3 regions of the Pseudomonas sp. GW821-FHT02H06 genome follow, and region 1 is predicted to be linked to each of the others. Evidence: riboswitches for the same ligand, from Rfam matches in the RefSeq annotation. Region 1 holds a riboswitch; each other region holds the start of a gene.
What was found. Region 1 has a riboswitch for cobalamin ahead of cobW (cobalamin biosynthesis protein CobW). Riboswitches for the same ligand answer to the same signal wherever they lie in the genome.
Positions count from the first base shown of each region.

Region 2: linked by a shared signal. The riboswitch ahead of cobO (cob(I)yrinic acid a,c-diamide adenosyltransferase) and the one ahead of cobW (cobalamin biosynthesis protein CobW) in region 1 are both predicted to bind cobalamin.
Region 3: linked by a shared signal. The riboswitch ahead of AC07VF_RS23135 (ABC transporter substrate-binding protein) and the one ahead of cobW (cobalamin biosynthesis protein CobW) in region 1 are both predicted to bind cobalamin.

Region 1 covers NZ_JBWKVD010000002.1:25,333-32,699, reverse strand. Annotated here, with positions in the region: gene AC07VF_RS03230 (magnesium chelatase ATPase subunit I) at 1-601, opposite strand, end outside; gene cobN (cobaltochelatase subunit CobN) at 690-4,454, opposite strand; gene cobW (cobalamin biosynthesis protein CobW) at 4,457-5,530, opposite strand; cobalamin riboswitch at 5,658-5,889, opposite strand; cobalamin riboswitch at 6,014-6,246, shown strand; gene AC07VF_RS03215 (CbtB domain-containing protein) at 6,344-6,553, shown strand; gene AC07VF_RS03210 (CbtA family protein) at 6,565-7,284, shown strand; gene AC07VF_RS03205 (cobalamin biosynthesis protein) at 7,281-7,367, shown strand, end outside.
Region 2 covers NZ_JBWKVD010000001.1:168,917-176,283, reverse strand. Annotated here, with positions in the region: gene hda (DnaA regulatory inactivator Hda) at 1-439, shown strand, start outside; gene AC07VF_RS00855 (NAD-dependent deacylase) at 448-1,221, shown strand; gene AC07VF_RS00850 (C40 family peptidase) at 1,288-1,977, shown strand; gene AC07VF_RS00845 (C40 family peptidase) at 2,065-2,601, shown strand; cobalamin riboswitch at 2,726-2,951, shown strand; gene cobO (cob(I)yrinic acid a,c-diamide adenosyltransferase) at 3,059-3,670, shown strand; gene AC07VF_RS00835 (cobyrinic acid a,c-diamide synthase CobB) at 3,667-4,968, shown strand; gene bluB (5,6-dimethylbenzimidazole synthase) at 5,134-5,784, shown strand; gene cbiB (adenosylcobinamide-phosphate synthase CbiB) at 5,781-6,689, shown strand; gene cobD (threonine-phosphate decarboxylase CobD) at 6,682-7,367, shown strand, end outside.
Region 3 covers NZ_JBWKVD010000019.1:37,258-44,624, forward strand. Annotated here, with positions in the region: gene AC07VF_RS23115 (MFS transporter) at 1-784, shown strand, start outside; gene AC07VF_RS23120 (glucarate dehydratase family protein) at 816-2,090, shown strand; partial or broken gene AC07VF_RS23125 (ABC transporter ATP-binding protein) at 2,591-3,373, opposite strand; gene AC07VF_RS23130 (FecCD family ABC transporter permease) at 3,370-4,377, opposite strand; gene AC07VF_RS23135 (ABC transporter substrate-binding protein) at 4,413-5,414, opposite strand; cobalamin riboswitch at 5,558-5,753, opposite strand; gene AC07VF_RS23140 (aspartate/glutamate racemase family protein) at 5,975-6,697, opposite strand; gene AC07VF_RS23145 (aldo/keto reductase) at 6,758-7,367, opposite strand, start outside.

The sequences.
Region 1 (7,367 bases):
GGGCCCAGTGCTGACAGAACGCCTCAGGCGCGGCGTCGAAATCCAGACGGCGGCGAATGATCTGCCCGCGCTGTTCCGGCAATGTCTGCCCGCTCAACGCCACGTTCAGGCCGAAACGGTCGAGCAACTGCGGGCGCAGTTCGCCTTCTTCCGGGTTCATGGTGCCGATCAGCACAAAGCGCGCGGCATGGCGATGGGAAATGCCGTCGCGCTCCACCAGATTGACCCCGCTGGCGGCCACGTCCAGCAGCAGGTCGACCAGATGGTCCGGCAGCAGATTGACCTCGTCGACGTACAACACGCCGCCGTCCGCCTTGGCCAGAACCCCCGGCGAGAATGCCGCGCGGCCCTCGCCCAGCGCCGCGTCGAGGTCCAGCGTGCCGACCAGGCGCTCTTCGGTTGCACCCAGTGGCAGCGTGACGAACTGACCGCTGGCCAGCAGATCCGCCAGCCCTCGGGCCAGGGTCGATTTGGCCATGCCCCGCGGGCCCTCGATCAGCACGCCACCGATTTTCGGGTCGATGGCGGTCAGGCACAGGGCGAGCTTCAGGTCATCGGCACCGACGACGGCAGCGAGGGGAAAATGTGGGGTGTCGGTCATGGTCGGTTCTCGTAAAGCCGCGGGTCAATCACAGTGTTCAATCCAGTCAGGCGTTTGCACAGGCTGCTGTGCAGGCCCTCATTCACGCTCATGACTCTTCGATGTCCAGCAACAGATTCTCCAGCGCCTCGCGGTACTCGCCCGGTTCCTGCCACAGGCCGCGCTGCTGCGCCTCGAGCATGCGCTCGGTCATGTCCCGCAGCGCATCCGGGTTGTGCTGCTGGATGAAATCACGGGTCGAGGCGTCCAGCAGATAGGCATCGGCCAGCAGCGCGTATTGGTGATCGTCGATCAGCTCGGTGGTAGCGTCGAAGGCGAACAGGAAATCCACCGTCGCCGCCATCTCGAACGCACCCTTGTAGCCGTGGCGCTTGACCCCTTCGATCCACTTCGGGTTGGCCGCCCGGGAGCGCACCACCCGGTTGAGCTCTTCCTTCAGCGTACGGATCTTCGGCAGATCAGGCTGGCTGTGGTCGCCGTGATAACTGGCGACTTTCTCGCCGGACAGGCTTTCCACTGCCGCCAGCATGCCGCCCTGGAACTGGTAGTAATCGTTTGAATCCAGCACATCGTGTTCGCGGTTGTCCTGGTTCTGCAGCACCGCCTGAACCTGGCTCAGCCGCTTGGCAAAACCGTCACGGGCCGGCGTGCCTTCGTCGCTGCCGCCGTAGGCGTAGCCGCCCCAGGTCAGGTAGACCTCGGCGAGGTCTTCGCGGCTCTGCCACAAGCGCCCGTCGATGGCGTTCTGTACCCCTGCGCCATACGCGCCTGGCTTGGCGCCGAAGATGCGCCAGCCAGCCTGCTTCGCCGCTTGCTCGACATCCAGACCGTCGCGCTGCAATTGCTCGCGCTCCTGGCGCACGCGGGCGGCCAGCGGGTTCATGTCGTCGGGCTCGTCCAGCGCCGCGACGGCCTGCACCGCGGCGTCGAACAGGCGGATCAGGTTGGCGAACGCGTCGCGGAAGAAACCGGAAACCCGCAGGGTGACATCGACCCGCGGCCGGTCGAGCAGGCTCAGGGGCAGGATCTCAAAGTCATCGACGCGCTGACTGCCCGTCGCCCACACCGGACGCACGCCCATCAGCGCCATGGCCTGGGCGATGTCGTCGCCGCCGGTGCGCATGGTCGCCGTGCCCCAGACCGAAAGCCCCAGTTGACGTAGATAATCACCATGATCCTGTAAGTGCCTCTCCAGCAACAGATTTGCCGACTGGAAACCAATGCGCCACGCGGTCATGGTCGGCAGATTGCGCACGTCCACGGAGAAGAAGTTGCGCCCGGTCGGTAGCACGTCCAGCCGTCCTCGGCTGGGGGCGCCGCTCGGGCCGGCCGGGACGAAACGCCCACTTAGCGCGCTGAGCAGATTCGACATTTCGGCTGGACCGCAGGCGTCTAGGCGAGGGATAACCACTTCATGCAGAGACTGAACAACATCGGACAAGCTGTTGTTTGCAAAGGTATTACTGATAGGCACGCCGCTGGCAATCTTCTCAATCATCTGCGCAGCCAAAAGCTCCAGCCGCTCGCGGGTATCACCCGTCGTGCGCCATGGTTCAGCGCTGACTTCATGTAATGCGTGAGGTTTGTCGCCGGTCCATGGCGCACCGAGATCACAGTCCAGCGGGTCGAAATCCAGCGCCAGCGCCTGACTCAATGCCCGCAGCAGACTGGCCTGACCGCCGCGACCATCGCCGCGAGGCACGCGCACCATGGCCAGCAGCGTGTCGATGCGCAGCCGGCCGGTGGGCGACTCGCCGAATACGTGCAAGCCGTCGCGGATCTGCGATTCCTTCAGGTCACACAGGTAGGTGTCCAGGCGCGGCAGCCACACGGCGGCGTCGGCCTCGCTGTTGGCGTCCCCGTCCATCGCCAGTTCGCGGTCGATGTGGGTCTCGCGCACCAGCCTGAGAATGTCTTTTTGCAGCTCCCTGGCGCGGCGCGGATCAAGCAGCTGCGCTTCGTAATATTCGTCCGCCAGCAGTTCAAGGTCGCGCAACGGACCGTAGGTTTCGGCGCGGGTCAGCGGTGGCATCAAGTGGTCGATGATCACCGCCTGGGTGCGGCGCTTGGCCTGGGCGCCCTCGCCCGGATCGTTGACGATGAACGGGTAGATATTCGGCATCGGGCCAAGGATCGCGTCCGGCCAGCAATACTCGGACAGACCGACGCCTTTGCCCGGCAGCCATTCCAGATTGCCGTGCTTGCCGACGTGGATGACAGCATGAGCGCCATAGCGTTTGCGCAGCCAGAAGTAAAACGCCAGATAGCCGTGGGGCGGGACCAGATCAGGGTCGTGATACACCGCGCTGTGGTCCACGTTGTAGCCCCGCGCCGGTTGAATGCCGACGAAGGTCATGCCGAAACGCAGGCCGGCGATCATCATCCGCCCGTCCCGACACATGGGGTCGGTGTCAGGGGCGCCCCATCGCGCGATGACTGCATCGCGATTGGCTTGCGGCAGCGCTTGAAACGCCGCCTTGTACTCGTCCATGGCCATGCTCTGGTGGCACGGCCGTTGATCGAGGCTGTCCGGATCGTTGGTGACGCCGCCGAGCAAGGCGTGAATCAGCGCAGTACCGGTCTCGGGCAGGCCTTCAACCGGGTAACCCTCGGCCTGCATGGCCTTCAGGATGTTCAGCGCGGCCGCCGGGGTGTCGAGGCCGACGCCGTTGCCAATGCGCCCGTCGCGGGTGGGGTAGTTCGCCAGAATCAGCGCTACGCGCTTGTCGGTGTTGGCGGTGCGGGCAAGCAGCACCCAGCGCCGGGCCAGTTCGGCGACGAAATCCATGCGTTCCGGCTGGGCGCGGTAGCAAACCACGTCGGACTGACTGCGCTCGCTGTGCCAGGCCAGGTCCTTGAAGCTGATTGGCCGGCTGATGATGCGCCCGTCCAGTTCCGGCAGCGCGATGTGCATCGCCAGGTCGCGGGGGCCCAGCCCTTGGGCGCTTGCCTGCCAGGCGGGTTCGTTGTCCTGGGCGCAAATGGCCTGAATGACCGGGATGTCTCGGCGAAACGGCCGAACATCTGGCGCTTCCGGGCTGGATTGGGCGAAGCCGGTGGTGTTGAGAATGACCTCGCAATCAACCTCGTCGAGCCAGTCCTGTATCGCGCTCATGCAGCCGGCTTCCTTCAGGCTGGCGACGGCAATCGGCAACGGGTTCAGGCCCTGGGCCGACAAGCGCTCGCAGAACACATCGATGAAGCCGGTGTTGGCTGCCTGCAGGTGGGAGCGATAGAAAAGCACGGCCGCGACCGGCTGATCGGCGCGCCAGTCGGCCTGCCAGCGGGCCAGGTCGGCGTTGGCGTTCTGCGGGTGATAAATCACGGTGCGCGGCAGGGTTTGCGGCTCGGCCCACGGGTAGTCGCCACCCAGCCAGCGTGTGGCGATGAAATTGAACAGCGCCAGCGCGTTGTGCTTGCCGCCCTGACGCAGGTAATGCCAGAGACGCTCGCGGTCTTCGACGGATTCCGTGCTCAGGCCGCTCAGCTCGGGGTCTGGCCGATCACAGCCCGGGACCAGAATCAGCTTCACGCCTTTCGCGGCCAGCTCCACCAGCCGCTCGACGCCGTAACGCCAGTAGCCGATGCCGCCGTGCAGGGAAATCAGGATGACTTTCGCGTGGCGCAGCACCTCGTCGACGTACAAATCCACCGACGCATGGTTTTGCACCTGCATCGGATTGGCCAGGCGCAGGCTTGGGTAGCTATCCGGCAATTGCCGCGCGGTTTCAGCCAGCAGCGCCAGATTCGAGTCGGCGCTGCACAGGATCACCAGCTCGGCGGGCGTCTGGCCCAGGTCAGCGATGCTGTCGTCGGGGACGAAGCCGCCGGGCTGTGTACGCAGCAGGTGCATGGTTAGCCTTTTATGCCTGAGACTGCATCGCGCAATTGCGCTTCAAGGACGCCGGCGTCCAGTTCCTGGCCGATCAGCACCAGGTGGGTTTCCCGAGCTTCGTCTGGCTTCCAGGCGCGGTCGAAATGCTTGTCGAAACGCGTGCCGACGCCTTGCACCAACAAGCGCATGGGTTTGCCGGGAATGGCGGCGAAGCCTTTGACACGCAGGATGCCGTGCTGGACGACGGCCTGGGTCAGCGCGTCGAGCAACAGCGATTCGTCGGCCTGGGGCAGCGTGATGGAAATCGAGTCGAAGGCGTCATGGTCGTGATCATCATGATCGTCGCCTTCGTGGTGATCGTGGTGGGTCTTGCGCCCGTCGATGTGCAGCTCGGATTCGGCGCCCAGGCCCAGCAATACGCTGATCGGCAGCTGGCCCCGGTTCGCTTCGACGATCTTCACCGCCGGCGGCAGTTCTTCGGCGACTTCGGCACGCACGGCGGCGAGAGCATCCGCGTCGAGCATGTCGGCCTTGTTCAGCACGACGAGATCGGCGCTGGCCAGTTGGTCGGCGAACAGTTCGTGCAGCGGCGATTCGTGATCCAGGTTCGGGTCAAGCTTGCGCTGGGCGTCGACTTGGTCCGGGAACGCGGCGAAGGTGCCCGCGAGCACGGCCGGGCTGTCGACCACGGTGATCACGGCGTCGACGGTGCAGGCGTTGCGAATTTCCGGCCACTGGAAGGCTTGAACCAGCGGTTTCGGCAGGGCCAGGCCCGAGGTTTCGATGAGGATGTGATCGAGGTCGCCGCGACGGGCGACCAGTTCCTGCATCACCGGAAAGAACTCTTCCTGAACAGTGCAGCACAGGCAGCCGTTGGCCAGCTCGTACACACGACCGACGGCTTCTTCTTCGGTGCAGCCGATGGTGCATTGCTTGAGGATGTCGCCGTCGATGCCCAGTTCGCCGAACTCATTGACGATGACGGCGATGCGCCGGCCTTCGGCGTTGTCGAGCATGTGCCGCAACAAGGTGGTTTTGCCCGAGCCGAGAAAGCCGGTGACGATGGTGACAGGGAGTTTGGCCAGTGTTTTCATCGGTTGCCCTCAGGCGTGCGGCGGGGCAACGAGGACGAAAACAGCGCAGGCCGGTGGAAGCAGGCGCGCGGTTAAATTCGCCACCGGATCACCCCGCCCGGTTGTAGTGGAATTCCTCGGCCGCTTGCAGGCGGTCCGATTCGAGGCAGGTCTCCTGGCTCACGGCGGCCGGTCGCTGACAGGCATCATCAGGCGACTGGCATTCATTGCGCCTTCCCGCTCGCGCAGTGGCTGTGCAATGAAGCTGTCCGTTTACAGTTGCGGGGGCAGCTGCGGCTTGAAACCGCATTCCCTTCTTAGCGCCGGTGGCCTTGGTAGTTGATAAAGGCGCCCGGCGAACCTCAAGTGCGCAAGGCTACGCAGTGACTGGAGGCCGGTCAATCGTGCTTTGCAATGAGTGCCGCGCCAATTGACGCACCGATCGCTGCATTGATTGACGCATCGGCTGAAGGGCCGATTGACGAGCCAAACAGCCCGTGGTCTGCTACACACCTTGTTACGGGTGCCCTTCACAGGGTGAAACGGGAAACCGGTGCGTACAGACCTTCGGGTGTGTATCAGTCCGGTGCTGCCCCCGCAACGGTAAGCGAGTGAAGAGTCAGATCCACTGTGTCGGCATCGATATGGGAAGGCGATTCTTGAAGGCACGTCGGCTGTAACGGCTGATGCATGTGCCCCTCGCGAGCCCGGAGACCGGCCCGATAACGCACCATAACAACCCGCGGTGGGCGGGCGCTGTTGATCACTGCCGGCCTTCGTCTGCGGTGTCTTCGCGCCTTTCCGTCCGCTGAATCCACTTCAGAGGGAAGCGCCATGTCCATCAGCACACCCCGCCAGACGTCCGGCACCAGCACAAACACCACAACAGCCGTGACCGCCACCCAAAGCCAGCGCCTTGTCGCCGCCGTCAGCGCGATGTTTCTCGGTGCGTTTCTAGTGTACTTCGCCGGTTTCTCCCACATCGATGCGGTGCACAACGCGGCACACGACACCCGTCACAGCTCCGCCTTCCCGTGCCATTGAGACCCGCCGCCATGTTCAAGCGAATTGCGCAAACGGCCGGGTTCACCGGACTGCTCGCCGCCCTGCTGTTGACACTGCTCCAAAGCTTCTCGGTGGCGCCACTGATCCTGCAGGCGGAGACCTACGAAAAGGCCCCGGCTGCCGAGATGCACGAGCACGCCGAGGGTGCGATGGCCGGCCACGTCCATGACGCCGAAGCCTGGGAGCCGGAAGACGGCTGGCAGCGCGTGCTGTCCACCACCGGCGGCAATCTGGTGGTCGCGGTCGGCTTCGCCCTGATGCTGGCGGCGCTGTACACCCTGCGTACGCCGACCAGTGCCCGCGAAGGCGTGCTGTGGGGGTTGGCCGGTTATGCGGTGTTCGTGCTGGCGCCCACTCTTGGTTTGCCGCCCGAGCTGCCCGGCACTGTCGCGGCGGATCTGACCCAACGGCAGATCTGGTGGGTCGGCACCGCCGCCTCCACGGCTGCAGGCCTGGCATTGATAGTGTTTGCACGGCACTGGGTGTTGAAGGCCTTGGGCGCGGTGATCCTGGTGGTGCCGCATATCGTCGGCGCGCCGCAACCGGCGGTGCATTTGGCACTGGCGCCGGAAGCCCTTGAAGCGCAATTCAAGATCGCGTCGCTGCTGACCAATGCGGTTTTCTGGATTGCCCTGGGCTGGATCAGCGCTTGGTTGTTTCGGCGCAATGAAGCGACCGAGACGCACGTCGGTTTGAAGCCTGCTCTGTGAATGAAGTGCGCGATCGGCCGCTGTGGGTGGTCGGTCTGGGCTGCCAGCGCGGCTGTTCGGCGTTGGAGCTTCGACAGTTGATG
Region 2 (7,367 bases), on a different contig from region 1:
CGGCCTGTTCGATCATCTGGAGCAGTACGAACTGGTGTGCCTCGATGACCTTCAGGCGGTGGTCGGCAAGCCTGAATGGGAAGAGGCGTTGTTCCACCTGTTCAACCGGCTGCGCGACAGTGGCCGACGCTTGCTCATCGCCGCTTCATGCTCGCCCCGAGAGCTGCCGGTCAAGCTGGCGGACCTGAAATCACGGCTGACCATGGCGCTGGTGTTCCAGATGCGCCTGTTGTCCGACGAAGAAAAACTCCGCGCCCTGCAATTGCGCGCGTCCCGCCGCGGGCTGCACCTTACCGACGAAGTGGGGCATTTCATCCTCACCCGCGGCAAGCGCAGCATGAGTGCGCTGTTCGACCTGCTTGAACAGCTCGATCAAGCCTCACTGCAGGCCCAGCGCAAGCTGACCATTCCGTTCCTGAAAGAAACCCTCGGTTGGTAAGCGCGTCCGTGGTCGATCAGGCTTTGGTCCTGCAAACTGCCGCGGCCCTGCGCCATGCCACACGCATCCTGATCATCACCGGTGCTGGCCTTTCGGCGGATTCGGGTTTGCCGACCTATCGCGGTGTCGGTGGTCTGTACAACGGCGAGACCGACGACGGCCTGCCGATCGAAATGGCGTTGTCCGGCCCGATGCTGCGTCGTGATCCGGCGCTGTGCTGGAAATACATTGCACAATTGGGCAGCGCTTGCCTGGGCGGACGTCCCAATGCGGCGCACTATGCCATCGCCGAATTGCAGCGGCGCAAGCCGGAATGCTGGGTGTTGACGCAAAACGTCGACGGCTATCATCGCGCTGCGGGCAGTCCGCCAGAACGCCTGATCGAAATTCATGGCCAGTTGGCGCCGCTCTACTGTCAATCTTGTGGCGCCGAGGATCCGCTGTTGAGCGAGCGCCTCAACCGACCACTGCCACCGCTGTGCGCCCGCTGTACTGGCGTTTTGAGGCCATCGGTGGTGTTGTTTGAGGAGATGTTGCCAGAGTTGGCACTGAACGTGCTTCAGGAAGAGATGGCAAAAGGCTTTGACGCTGTGCTCAGCATCGGAACCACCGCCAGCTTCCCATACATTCATGAGCCCATGCTGCGCGCTCGGGTGACGGGAGGCTTTACTGCCGAGATAAACCCTTCGCCGACCGATCATTCCGCGCACATGGATGCGTTTCTGAGGTGTAGAGCCTTAGAAGTGATGGACGACATCGTAAGTCACATTTGTTTCGATTGAATTTGCAAATGGGTACGATTGAAGGCATAGTCTCGGCTTCTTTACACTTCAGCCACGGTCGTGCACATGCTAAACCGCTTCGCACCCCTCGTGCCTCTCGCACTCGTAACGCTGTTGTTCGGCTGTGCGGCCCAGATGCCGACGTCGCAACAACAGTCGCAAAGCCCCCAGTTCCGGGACTCTGCCACCGCTCAATCCGCCAGCAAGCGTGCCGATTACGCATCCTCCGTACTGGATGACGAAGTCGCCACCGAAGACGAGCTCGCTCAATTTGCCGATAACAAGCCGTACCGCCTGCCGGTTCTGGCTGACAGCATCCTCGAGCGCGGCAAATCCCTGATAGGCACTCGCTATCGGTTCGGCGGCACGTCGACCACCTCTGGTTTCGACTGCAGCGGTTTCATCGGTTATCTCTTCCGCGAAGAGGCGGGCATGAGCCTGCCGCGTTCCTCCCGCGAAATGATCAACATCGATGCCCCTCTCGTTAAACGCAATGACCTCAAGCCAGGCGACCTGCTGTTCTTCAGCACTGCCGGCCGTGGTCGTGTCAGCCATGCGGGCATCTACCTGGGCGATGATCAATTCATCCACTCCAGCAGCCGCCGCAGCGGTGGTGTCCGCGTCGACAGCCTCGACGATGCCTACTGGGCCAAGACGTTCATCGAAGCCAAACGCGCGCTGGCGATGGCACCTTCAACGGTACCTGCAACCACTACCGCGATGAGCTCGACTACAATCAAGCGCCAAACCCGTTAATTCCGGGCGCGCAAAGGGCTAACCCCTCTTGCGCGCGACCCCGGCCCTCGGCAAAGTAAGCTGCATCCCGCACAGGTTGTCGTGTTTATGTCGTTAACGGTTCGCCTGATCGTCGCCTCTCTGGCTGTGCTGCTGGCCGCATGTTCCAGCACTCCACCGCCTGCTCCACGCAAGGTCGTCTACCGGCCAGTGGTCTCCGCTCCTCCCCAGTTTTCTTCACCGCTCGCCGACGACGTCCTGTTGCGCGCGATCGGCCTCGTTGGCACGCCCTATCGCTGGGGCGGCAACACGCCTGATTCGGGTTTCGATTGCAGTGGCCTGATCGGCTATGTCTACCACGACGCCGCCGGTATCACTTTGCCGCGATCGACGCGGGAAATGATCACGCTGCGCGGCCCGGACATCGACCGCAGCCAGTTGCAGACCGGTGACCTGGTGTTCTTCGCGACGGGCGGCGGCTCCCACGTCAGCCATGCCGGCATCTACGTCGGGGAAGGGCGATTCGTTCACGCGCCGGCCACCGGCGGCACGGTCAAACTCGACAGCCTGGACAAGCCTTATTGGCAAAAGGCCTGGCTGAATGCCAAGCGCGTTATCCAGCCATCGAATCTTGCCAGGCAATAGTCGTTTTTGAGGCAACGTGTTCATGGGCTGCTGCAGGAACACCTGTGCATTCCAGGGTGAAATCCCGTAAACCCGTGGGCGCTCTGCCCACGGTTCGATTGACGCTCCCCAGTCAACCCTCTAACCTTCGCGCCATGTTTCAGGTGCCCGGGACCTTGTTGGTCCACAGGGTGAAACAGGGAAGCCGGTGCGATTGCTCGTGCGATCAATTCCGGCGCTGCCTCCGCAACGGTAAATGAGTCAAGGCCACGCACAATGCCACTGTGTTCGCTGAACATGGGAAGGCGCCTGGCCTGCCACGGTTGTGGCAACTCATGAGTCCGGAGACCGGCCTGATCCATCGAACAGCATCACGGAGGGCGATGCTCTGCTGCAGGCCGGGCCATGTCCGGTGCCTGCTGACAGTCTTTGCCTGTGCCCTCCGTTTGCCACACCTGCCCTCAAGCGGAGAGCTGAGATGAGCGAATCCCCCGAACGTGACGAACGCCACCTGGCGCGCATGCTGCGCAAAAAGGCGGTGATGGACGAGCGCATTTCCAGCGCGCCAAATGAATGCGGATTGCTGCTGGTCCTGACCGGCAACGGCAAAGGCAAAAGCAGCTCGGCGTTCGGCATGCTTGCCCGCGCCATGGGCCACGGCATGCAGTGCGGCGTCGTGCAGTTCATCAAAGGCCGCCACAGCACCGGCGAAGAGCTGTTCTTCCGCCGCTTTCCCGAACAAGTGCGTTACCACGTGATGGGCGAGGGCTTCACCTGGGAAACCCAGGACCGCCAGCGTGACATTGCCGCGGCCGAAGCCGCCTGGGCCGTGACCCGGGAAATGCTCAAGGAGGCCTCTATCGGCATGGTCGTGCTTGATGAGCTGAACATTGCCCTCAAGCACGGCTATCTGGACCTGGAGCAGGTGCTGAGCGATTTGCAGGCACGCCCGCCGATGCAGCACGTGATCGTCACCGGTCGCGGGGCGAAACAGGAACTGATCGACCTCTCCGACACCGTTTCCGATATCGGCGTGGTCAAGCATGCCTTTCAAGCCGGCATCAAGGCGCAGAAAGGCATCGAACTGTGAGTGAGCGCCAGCCCCGGCACTGCCCGGCAGTATTGATCGCCGCGCCTGCGTCCGGTCAGGGCAAAACCACCGTCACCGCCGCACTGGCCCGTCTGCATCGCAATCAGGGGCGCAAGGTGCGCGTGTTCAAATGCGGGCCGGACTTTCTCGACCCGATGATTCTCGAACGCGCCAGCGGCCATCCGGTGTACCAACTGGACATGTGGATGATCGGCGAGGCCGAAAGTCGGCGCCTGTTGTGGGAAGCCGCCGCCGACGCCGACCTGATCCTCATCGAAGGCGTCATGGGCTTGTTCGACGGTACGCCCTCCAGCGCAGACCTGGCCCGGCGCTTCGGCGTTCCGGTCCTCGGGGTTATTGACGGCACGGCCATGGCCCAGACCTTCGGCGCACTGGCGTTGGGATTGGCGCGCTATCAGCCGGACCTGCCATTTGCCGGCGTGCTGGCCAATCGCGTCGGCACGGTGCGCCATGCGCAGTTGCTCGAAGGCAGCCTGACCGAAGGCCTGCGCTGGTACGGCGCGCTGTCCCGTGAAACCGGCATTGAGCTGCCCAGCCGGCACCTCGGCCTGGTGCAGGCCAGCGAATTGAATGACCTGGACATGCGCCTTGACGCCGCGGCCACCGCGCTGGCCAGCACCTGCGACGCCACGTTGCCACCGTCCGTGACCTTTACCGCGCCGGAATTCGTGCCGGCCGAACCGCTGCTGGCCGGCGTGAAAATCGCCATCGCCCACGACGAAGCGTTCGCGTTTTTCTACGGCGCCAGCCTCGACCTGCTACGGGAGATGGGCGCCGAACTGTCGTTCTTTTCGCCGATCCGCGACCGCGAACTGCCCGACGCCGACAGCCTGTATCTGCCGGGCGGTTACCCGGAACTGCATCACACGGCGCTGGCGGAAAACCACAGCATGCTGGCCGCGATTCGCGCGCACCACGCCGCCGGCAAACCCTTGCTCGCCGAATGCGGCGGGATGTTGTATTTACTCGATGCCCTGACCGATGTCGACGGCCAGCGCGCCGAAGGGGTGGGCTTGCTCAAGGGGGAAGCCGTGATGCAAAAGCGTCTGGCCGCCCTGGCCCTGCAATCGGTCGAACTGCCGGAAGGCATCCTGCGTGGCCACACCTATCACCACTCCCTGACCAGCACCGAGCTGACCCCCATCGCCCGCGGCCTCAGCCCCAATGGCGGGCGCGGCGCCGAAGCGGTGTACCGCGAAGGGCGCATGACTGCGTCGTATGTCCACTTTTACTTTCCCTCGAATCCCCAGGCGATGGCGGCGCTGTTTTTGCCATGAGCCCATCTAATTCAACCGCCGCATTCTGTGGGAGCGAGCCTGCTCGCGAAGTGGGCGCGTCCGATCCCACTCCTTTTCTGAAAAACCGCTTTCGCGAGCAAGCTCACTCCTACATGGGGCGCATCGCAGGTGATTGCTGTGTTTCACGCGCGGGACAGGCGAGCCATGACTGAACACACCTTCACTGACCCCGAACGCGCCGCCGTTTACCGCGCCATCGCCGAGCGTCGCGACATGCGTCACTTCTGCGGGGGCACCGTCGCGCCGGAGTTGCTGGCCCGTCTGCTCGAAGCCGCCCACCACGCGCCGAGCGTCGGTTTGATGCAGCCGTGGCGTTTCCTGCGCATCACCGATCCGGCCTTGCGCACGCAGATTCAGGCGCAGGTGGAGGAGGAACGCATTCGCACCGCCGAAGCCTTGGGCGAGCGGTCCGACGATTTCATGAAGCTGAAGGTCGAGGGCATCAGCGACTGCGCCGAGGTATTGGTCGCTGCGTTGATGGACGACCGCGACAAACACATCTTCGGCCGCCGGACCCTGCCGGAAATGGACATGGCGTCGTTGTCTTGCGCGATCCAGAACCTCTGGCTGGCGGCCCGTGCCGAGGGCCTGGGCATGGGCTGGGTGTCGCTGTTCGATCCCCAGGCCCTGGCGGATCTGCTGAAGATGCCAACCGGTTCAAAACCCCTGGCGATCCTGTGCCTCGGCCCGGTCAAGGAATTTTACCCGGCGCCGATGCTGGTGCTGGAGGGCTGGGCGCAGCCGCGCGCGTTGCAAGAGTTGGTCTACGAGAACACATGGGGAGTGATTGCATGAGTGTGGCGTTATTGAGCGTCGCCGGGGTCGCGCTGGACGCGTTGCTCGGCGAGCCAAAACGGAACCACCCGCTGGTGGCGTTCGGCCGTTTTGCCGAGCGCATCGAACAGCGCCTGAATGCTGCCGGCCGGGGCTGGCGCAGCCATGGCGTGACGGCGTGGTTCATCGCCGTGATTCCGCTGACCCTGATCGCCACGTTGCTCAGCTGGCTGCCGTTCGTTGGCTGGCTGGTGGAAGTGCTGGCGCTGTACTGCGCGTTGGGTCTGCGCAGTCTGGGCGAGCACGTCGAGCCGGTCGCCCAGGCGCTGCGCGGCGACGATCTGCCCGAAGCGCGTCGGCGCGTCGGCTATCTGGTCAGTCGCCAGACCGCCGAGCTGGACAGCACCGAAGTGGCCCGTGCGGCCACCGAATCGGTGCTGGAAAACGGCAGCGACGCGGTGTTCGCGGCGATCTTCTGGTTCGTCGTGCTGGGCGCGCCGGGCGTTGTGCTCTATCGCCTGAGCAACACCCTCGACGCCATGTGGGGCTATCGCAACGAGCGCTTCGAACGCTTCGGCTGGGCGGCGGCGAAAATCGACGACCTGCTCAACTACATTCCGGCACGCTTGGTGGCATTAACCTACGCGCTGCTGGGCAACACCCGACTGGCCCTGCGCTGCTGGCGCACCCAGGCCCCGAAGTGGGACAGCCCCAACGCAGGCCCGGTGATGGCCGCCGGCGCCGGTGCGCTGGGCGTCGAGCTGGGTGGCCCGGCGATTTATCACGGCGAGCTGCATGAGCGCGCGACCCTGGGCGAAGGCGTGCCGGCGGACGCCGACTCCATCGATCGAGGCTGGCAACTGGTGCAGCGCGGCGTGTGGCTGTGGTTGCTGATTTTGTGTCTGGGGACAGAATTCTATGCTTGAACACGGCGGCCGATTGCGTGGCGCAGTCCTGAAATACGGCATTGATGAGGCGGACTGGCTGGACCTGTCCAGCGGGATCTCGCCGTGGTCATGGCCAATCCCGGCGATCCCGGAAGCGGCCTGGGCGCGCCTGCCGGAAACCGATGACGGTCTGGAAGCCGCCGCCCGCCGCTATTACGGCGTCACGGACGTGTTGCCGGTGGCCGGTTCCCAAGCGGCGATTCAGGCGCTGCCGCGTCTGCGTCAGGCGGGCAAGGTCGGTGTGCTGTCGCCGTCCTACGCCGAGCACGCCGAGGCCTGGCGCAACACCGGTTTTCTGGTGCGCGAGGTGCTGGAGCACGAAGTGGAGCGGTTCATCGACACCCTTGACGTGCTCGTCGTGGTCAACCCGAACAACCCCACCGGCCTGAGCCTCACGCCCGAACGCCTGCTGGAATGGCACACGCGGCTGGCCCAGCGTGGTGGTTGGCTGGTGGTCGACGAAGCGTTCATGGACAACACGCCGGAGTTGAGCCTAGCGGCTTACACCCAGCGTTCGGGGCTCATCGTATTGCGCTCGTTCGGCAAGTTCTTCGGGCTGGCCGGTGTGCGCCTGGGTTTTGTGCTGGCGGAGCCGCGCTTTCTCAAAGTCATGGCGCGGCAGATCGGACCTTGGTCCGTCAGCGGGCCAACCCGCAT
Region 3 (7,367 bases), on a different contig from region 1:
TGTCTGGTTCTGGCTGCAGTCCCATCCCCGGGATGCCAAATGGTTGAGCGAAGAAGAGAAGGGCGCGCTGATCAGTGCCATCGACGCCGAACAGCGCGCCCGTGAAGCGGCGCAAGTGATCAAGCCGTCGATCTTCAAGCTGCTCGCCGACCGGCAGATCATGCTGTTTTGCTTCATCTACTTTTCCGTGGCCCTGACCATCTACGGCGCGACCTTCTGGCTGCCGAGCATGATCAAGAAGATGGGCAGCCTCAGCGATTTCGAAGTCGGCCTGTTCAACTCGATTCCGTGGATCATCTCGATCATCGCCATGTACGGCTTCGCCGCGCTGGCGGCTCGCTTCAAGCATCAACAGGCGTGGGTTGCGGTCACCCTGGTGATTGCCGCGTGCGGGATGTTCATGTCCACCGTCGGCGGGCCGATCTTCGCCTTCGTCGCCATCTGCTTCGCGGCCATCGGTTTCAAAGCGGCGTCCGCGCTGTTCTGGCCGATTCCCCAAGGCTATCTGGACGCGCGCATCGCAGCGGCGGTGATCGCGCTGATCAACTCGATCGGCAACCTCGGCGGCTTCGTGGCGCCCACCGCGTTCGGCTTTCTGGAGCAGAAAACCGGCTCCATTCAAGGCGGCATGTACGGCCTGGCACTCACCTCATTGGTGGCGGCCGTGGTGATCTTTTTCGCCCGTACCACACCGAAAGGCGACCCACACCGCCCAAAGCTTGAGGACGCTGCGCCACTGCGAGCAGCCGCGTCGCTCAGCTCATCGTCAAGCGTCAAACCCTAGCCTCACACCCTGATTGACCGGGAGAAGTCATTTGAAAATCACACGCGTCACCGTCACACCGATTGCCTTCCGCGATCCGCCGTTGCTCAACGCCAGCGGCATCCACGAGCCGTTTGCCCTGCGCTCGATCATTGAAGTCGAAACCGACAACGGCTACCTCGGCCTGGGAGAAAGCTACGGCGATGCCCCGGCCCTGGCGATTCAGCAGCAGTTGCAGAGCCAGTTGATCGGCATGGACCCGTTCAACCTCAACCACTTGCGGGCGGTGGTCAAAGCCACGGTGGCGGCGAACAAACCCACTTCGGTAGCGGGTGCCGAACTGGCGCCGGGTTCCCATGCCAGCAAAGCGGTGAGCAATGCCTATTCGGCATTTGAAGTGGCGTTTCTGGATGTGCAGGCACGTTCCATGAACCTGCCATTGGTTGACCTGCTGGGCGGTGCCGTTCGCGACCGCGTGCCGTTCAGTGCGTACCTGTTCTTCAAATACGCCCAACACGCCGATTCGCCCTACGCGCCCGACAGCTGGGGAGAAGCGCTGAGCGAAGAGCAGATCGTCGCCCAGGCGCGGCGGATGATCGAAGCGTACGGTTTCAAAAGCATCAAACTCAAAGCCGGCGCCCTGGACCCCGAGCACGAAGTGTCGTGCATCAAAGCGCTGAAAAAGGCCTTCCCGGGCTATCCGCTGCGTATCGACCCGAACGGCAACTGGTCGCTGGAAACCTCTATCCGCATGGCCGAACTGCTCGGCGATGACCTGCAATACTACGAAGACCCGACGCCGGGGCTGGAAGGCATGGCCGAACTGCACACACGCACCGGCCTGCCGCTGGCGACCAACATGGTCGTCACCGACTTCGACGAATTCCGCCGCAGCGTCGCGCTGAACAGCGTGCAGATCGTCCTCGCCGACCACCATTACTGGGGCGGCCTGCGCGAAACCCAGGCGCTGGCAAAAATGTGCGACACCTTCGGCCTCGGCGTCTCCATGCACTCCAACTCCCACCTGGGCATCAGCCTCATGGCCATGACCCACGTCGCCGCCGCCGTCCCCAACCTCGACTTCGCCTGCGACACCCACTACCCGTGGCAAGAACCGGACGAAGAAGTCATCAAAGGCGGCAAACTCCCCATCATCGACGGCTGCGTCCACCTCACCCGCGAACCTGGGTTGGGGCTTGAACTGGACTATGACCAGTTGGGCAAACTCAATGACCAATTCCTGACGTGCGGGATTCGCCAGCGGGATGATGTGCGGCAAATGCAGAAATACAAACCGGAGTGGAAGGCGGTGAAGCCGAGGTATTGAGGTTGGGGGTTATTACTTCTGCAGGATGATCGGTGTTTGGGATATCGCATTCGCGAGCAAGCTCGCTCCCACAAACACCATTCAGGCCGAAGATCCTTCAGCGCCTGAACTGGCCTCTTCCCGGCTAAAGCCAGTCCTACGAGACCGCGTCAAGCCAGTGAGGGACGCGTGACCTCACTGTAGGACCGGCTTCAGCCGGGAAGCCTTTGATCTGCTCTTGATCTTCATACCCAAAAGGCTCAAACACCGCCAAACGCGACTTGGGTGCAGGCTGAACGCAGGTCTCGCGCAGTGGGCCGAGCCGCATGGATGCGGCGAGAGCGCCGTCAGGGCATGGATGCCCGTTCGGCGCGGGCCCACGGAGCGAGACCGGAGTGAAGGAACCCTGACGAAGGAAGGGCCCAACCAGGAGCAGGCACCCTTGGTTACTTGGGGTGCTTTTCCAAGCAACTCGCCGAAGGCGAAACATTCTGCCCCCAGGCAGACGCTCTTGATCCTGGCGCCCTCAGCCTCAACACCTTAGCCCCGTCAAACGGATCAACCAACCAATGCCCCCGCACCCCAAAAACCTCACCCAATAGCTCCGGCGACAACACATCAAAGGGCGAACCCAACGCCACCAACCGCCCGCCGTCCATCACCGCCAGACGATCACACCCCAGCGCCTGATTCAAATCATGCAACGCCACCACCGTCGTCACCGGCAAATCCTGCACCAACCGCAAAATCGACAACTGCTGCTGAATATCCAGATGATTCGTCGGCTCATCCAGCAACAACACCTGCGGGCGCTGCGCCAAAGCCCGCGCAATATGCCCCCGCTGCTGCTCCCCACCCGACAACGTATGCCACGCCCGATGCCCCAAGTGCTGCAAACTCACATCCGCCAGCGCCTGCGCCACAATCCGGTCATCGTCCGCGCCCCACGGCGCCAGCGCCGACAGCCACGGCGTACGGCCCAACTCAACCGCCTGCAACAGACTGATCGAATCACCCGTCTGCGCGTGCTGCTCCACCACCGCCACCTGCCGCGCAATGTCCCGCCGACTCAGCGACGACAATCGCTGCCCGCCCAGGCGAACATCGCCCTGAGACGGCGACTGAATCCCCGCCAGCAACTTCAGCAGCGTCGACTTCCCCGAGCCATTGGGCCCGACAATCCCCAGGTTCTCCCCCGGCCGAATCGCCAGGCTCACCCCACTGAGCAGCGACGCGCCCTTGACCGAATAACTCAGGTCACTCCCTTCCAGCATGGTGCCGGGCACCTCCTGACGGGCGTTCATCGAGGACGATTCCCGCGGACCAGAATCATGGCAAAAACCGGCGCGCCCACCAGCGCCGTGATGACCCCGATCGGCAACACCTGACCCTTGATCAAGGTGCGCGACAGCACATCGGCGGCAATCATGAACAGCGCGCCAATCAGGGCGCTCAAGGGCAACAACCGGGCATGACGCACCCCGGCCATCAGGCGCACCGCGTGGGGAATCACCAGCCCGACGAAGCCGATGGAGCCGACGATCGACACCATCACCGCCGTCATCAGCGCGGCGGTGAGAATCAGCACGGCCTGCACCCGGCGTACCGGAATGCCCAGGGACGCCGCTGAATCGCTGCCAAAGGTGAACGCATCCAGCGCGCGCCGATGCCACAGGCACACCAGCAAGCCGAGCACCACGACCGGCACCGACAGCGCCACCGACGACCAGCGCACGCCGCTGAGATTGCCCAGCAACCAGAACATGATCCCGCGGGCCTGCTCGGCATTGGCCGACTTGGTGATCAGGAAGGAGGTCAGGGCATTGAAGAGCTGGGACCCGGCAATGCCCGCCAGGATGATCTGGCCGGCAGCGGTCTGGCCCCGAGAGGAGCGGGCGAGCAGGGCGACCAGCGCGAAGGCAGCAATCGCCCCGGCAAACGCGCCGGTGGACAGGGAGATCGTCCCGGCACCGATGCCGATGATCGCCACCAGCACCGCGCCGGTCGAAGCCCCGGCGGAAATGCCCAGCAAGTAGGGATCGGCCAGCGGGTTGCGCAGCAGCGATTGCAAGACCACGCCCGACACGGCGAGCCCTGCGCCGCAGGTGGCGGCCACGATGGCCCGGGTCAGGCGGTAATTCCAGACGATGCCCTCATCGATGGGGTCGAGGGGATAGCCTGTGGCCCACAGCTTGTTCGCCAGCACCTGAACGATCACCGGCAGGCTGATCGACGTCTCGCCGATCGCCACGCCCGCCAGCACCGCCAACGCCAGCAACGCGGTCGCCCAGGCGCCGTGGCCGAACATTCGGACGATGCTTGAGCGAGGAGTACGGAGCGAGGTCATTGGGGGTGAATGGCCTGGGCCAGTTGCTCGATGCCGTCGAACAGCCTGACGCTGGACTCCATGGCGCTGGCGTCCATGATCACGATGCGATTGTTTTTCACCGCATCCATATTCCGTGTGACCGGGTCCGAGCGGAGGAAGGCCAGCTTCTTCTCGTGATCGTCCGCCGGGAAGCGGCGGCGGTCCATGCGCGCGATGACCAGCACGGTCGGGTTGGCCTTGGCGATGGTTTCCCAGCCCACGGTCGGCCATTCCTCGTCAGAGTCGATGACGTTACGCATGCCGAGGGTGTCGAGCATGAAGTTGGGAATGCCCTTGCGTCCGGCCACGTACGGATCGACGTTGATGTCCGGGCTGGAAAACCAGAAGACCGCCGAGACGGGCGGGTTGGCATGGGCGTTCGCCTGCGCCACAGCCCGAGCCATTCGCGCCTGGTAATCCGCGATCAACTGCTCGCCACGGTCCTGCACGTCGAAAATCTGCGCCAGCTGCCGCAGGCTTTTGTACAGCGTGTCGATGCGGAAGGCTTCGAGGCGCGTGCCGTCGGCGCCGACCCGGTTGTTCTTGCCCTCGCAATCGGACGGCAGGATGTAGGTGGGGATGCCCAGGTCGCGGAACTGCTCGCGGGTGCCAACGGCGCCCTGTGGCCCGACCATCCACTCAAACTGCACCGGGACGAAATCCGGGCGTTTGCCGATCACCGATTCAAAACTCGGCGCGTTGTCGGCCAGACGCTCGATGCCGTCGTTGAGGGTTTGGTACTGCGGTAGAACGGGATTGAACCACAGCGACGTACCCACGACGTTCGGGCCCAGGCCGAGCGCATACAGCATCTCGGTGGCGGCCTGGCCAATGGTCACGGTTTTCTGCGGGACGTGGGTGAAGGTCAGCGCTTGGCCGCAGTTGTCCACGGTCAAGGGGTAAATCGTCGACGCTGCGAGGGCGGCAGTGGGCAAGGTCAGGGTGACAAGCAGGGCGGCGAGGCGGCGCAGCGGCATGAACAGCGATCTCCAGATAGCCTGAATGCTTGGCGAAGCAGGCGCTGGAAAGTCCATCCCGACAGACGCCCCGGAAAAAAGGGCGAGCTCATGGTGCGCGCACGGCACGCGAACGGGAGTCCTTCCCCGGACACCCCGCCGGTGAATGAATATGCTGGCCGGCAGGTCTCCTGACTGGCGCTTCATCGCCGTGCTTCGGCCTTCCCGGGGTGACCCAGTGGCAAACAGGAAGCAGGGCTCAGCGCCTACAGTTGCGGGGACAGTTCCCTTTCAGCGCGCAGCACGCGCCTGGGGATTCCCTATTAATTCCGAGCGGAAACCGGCGGCGGGGATACTAAACGATTCGGTGGGGAGAGGCGAATGCAGCGACAGTGTGCCGGAGATGTATTGACACCTCGCAGTAACTGGACGGACGCAACACCTGTGGGAGTGGGCTTGCTCACGAAGAGGCCAGCACATCCGCTAAATCTTCTGCGGCTGGAATGCAGTCTTCGCGAGCGAGCTCGCTCCCACAAGGTATGTGTTTGCAGCGCCATCGGCGTGAGCTCAACACCACCGGCTTAGAGCTTAAACGGCCAACCCACGATCTTCTTCGGCCGTGGCGTCGCATAGGTCCGCACTTTCGAGGTCTTCAACCCCAGACGCACCAGTGATTCCGCCAGTGCCACCGCAGCGGTCACGCCATCCACCACGGGCACGCCGGCGCGGTCACGGATGAGTTGATCCAGGCCGGCCATGCCGCCGCAGCCCAGGCAAATCACCTCGGCCTTGTCCCGATTCACCGCTTCGATGGCCTGCTCGACAATGGCCTCGACCGCACGCTCCGGCGATGCCTCCAGCTCCAGCACGCTCATGCCGCTGGCCCGCACCGATGCGCAGCGCTCGTACACCCCGGCCAGCTTCAGGCGGTCTTCGATCAGCGGCACGGTGCGGTCCAGTGTCGTCACAACGGCGTATTTGTGCCCCAACAACATCGCCAGGCTGGCCGCCGCTTCGGTGATGTCCACCACCGGCACATCGAGCAATTCCTGCAAACCCTCGCGGCCATGCTCGCCGTAGCCGGCTTGAATCACCGCGTCATAAGGCCCTTCGTAGGACATCACCCGGTCCATCACCGCGATGGCCGCCAGGTAGCTTTCGAAATTGCCTTCCACCGACTCGGCGCCGAAGCGCGGGGTCAGGCCGATGATCTCGGTGCCAGGCGAGGCCACGCTGCGGGCCTGCTCGGCAATGGTCTCGGTCATGGATTCGGTGGTGTTGACGTTGACGATCAGAATTCGCATGGACAGATCTCGCGCAGAAAACAAGGCCGGGCGTCTGGCCCGGCGTCGTTGCCCACGATATCAGTCTTTCATCGGCACGGGCGCCTGCAGGGCGATGAAGCCCTGATCGCGCATGGCCTGCCAGAAACCGTCAGGCACCTGTGCGTTAAGCGCGGTGACGTCCTCGATGATCCGCGAAGGGCGGCTGGCACCCGGAATCACCGCCGCCACCAGGGGGTTGGCAAGGACGAATTGCAGCGCTGCCGATTTGATGTCGACCTGGTACTGACGGGCGATCTCCTGAATGTGCGCCACCTTGTCGAGCATCGCTGGCGACGCTTCCTGGTACTCGAAATGCTTGCCGCCCACCAACACGCCGGAGCTGTAAGGCCCGCCGACGACGAATTCGGCGTTGTGCTGACGGGCCTTGTCGAACAGCCGTTGCAGCGGTTGGTCGTGATCGAGCAGCGAATAACGGCCGGCGAGCAGGAAACCATCGGGCTGGGCTTCTTCCAGATCCAGCGTCAGTTCGCACGGCTCGACGCGGTTGACGCCCAGGCCCCAGGCCTTGATCACGCCTTCTTCGCGCAGGCGGGTGAGGGCGCGGAAAGCGCCAGTGCGGGCGATATTGAAATGCTCGATCCAGGCATCGCCGTGGGCGTCCTGCGCGACGTCGTGGACAAACACGATA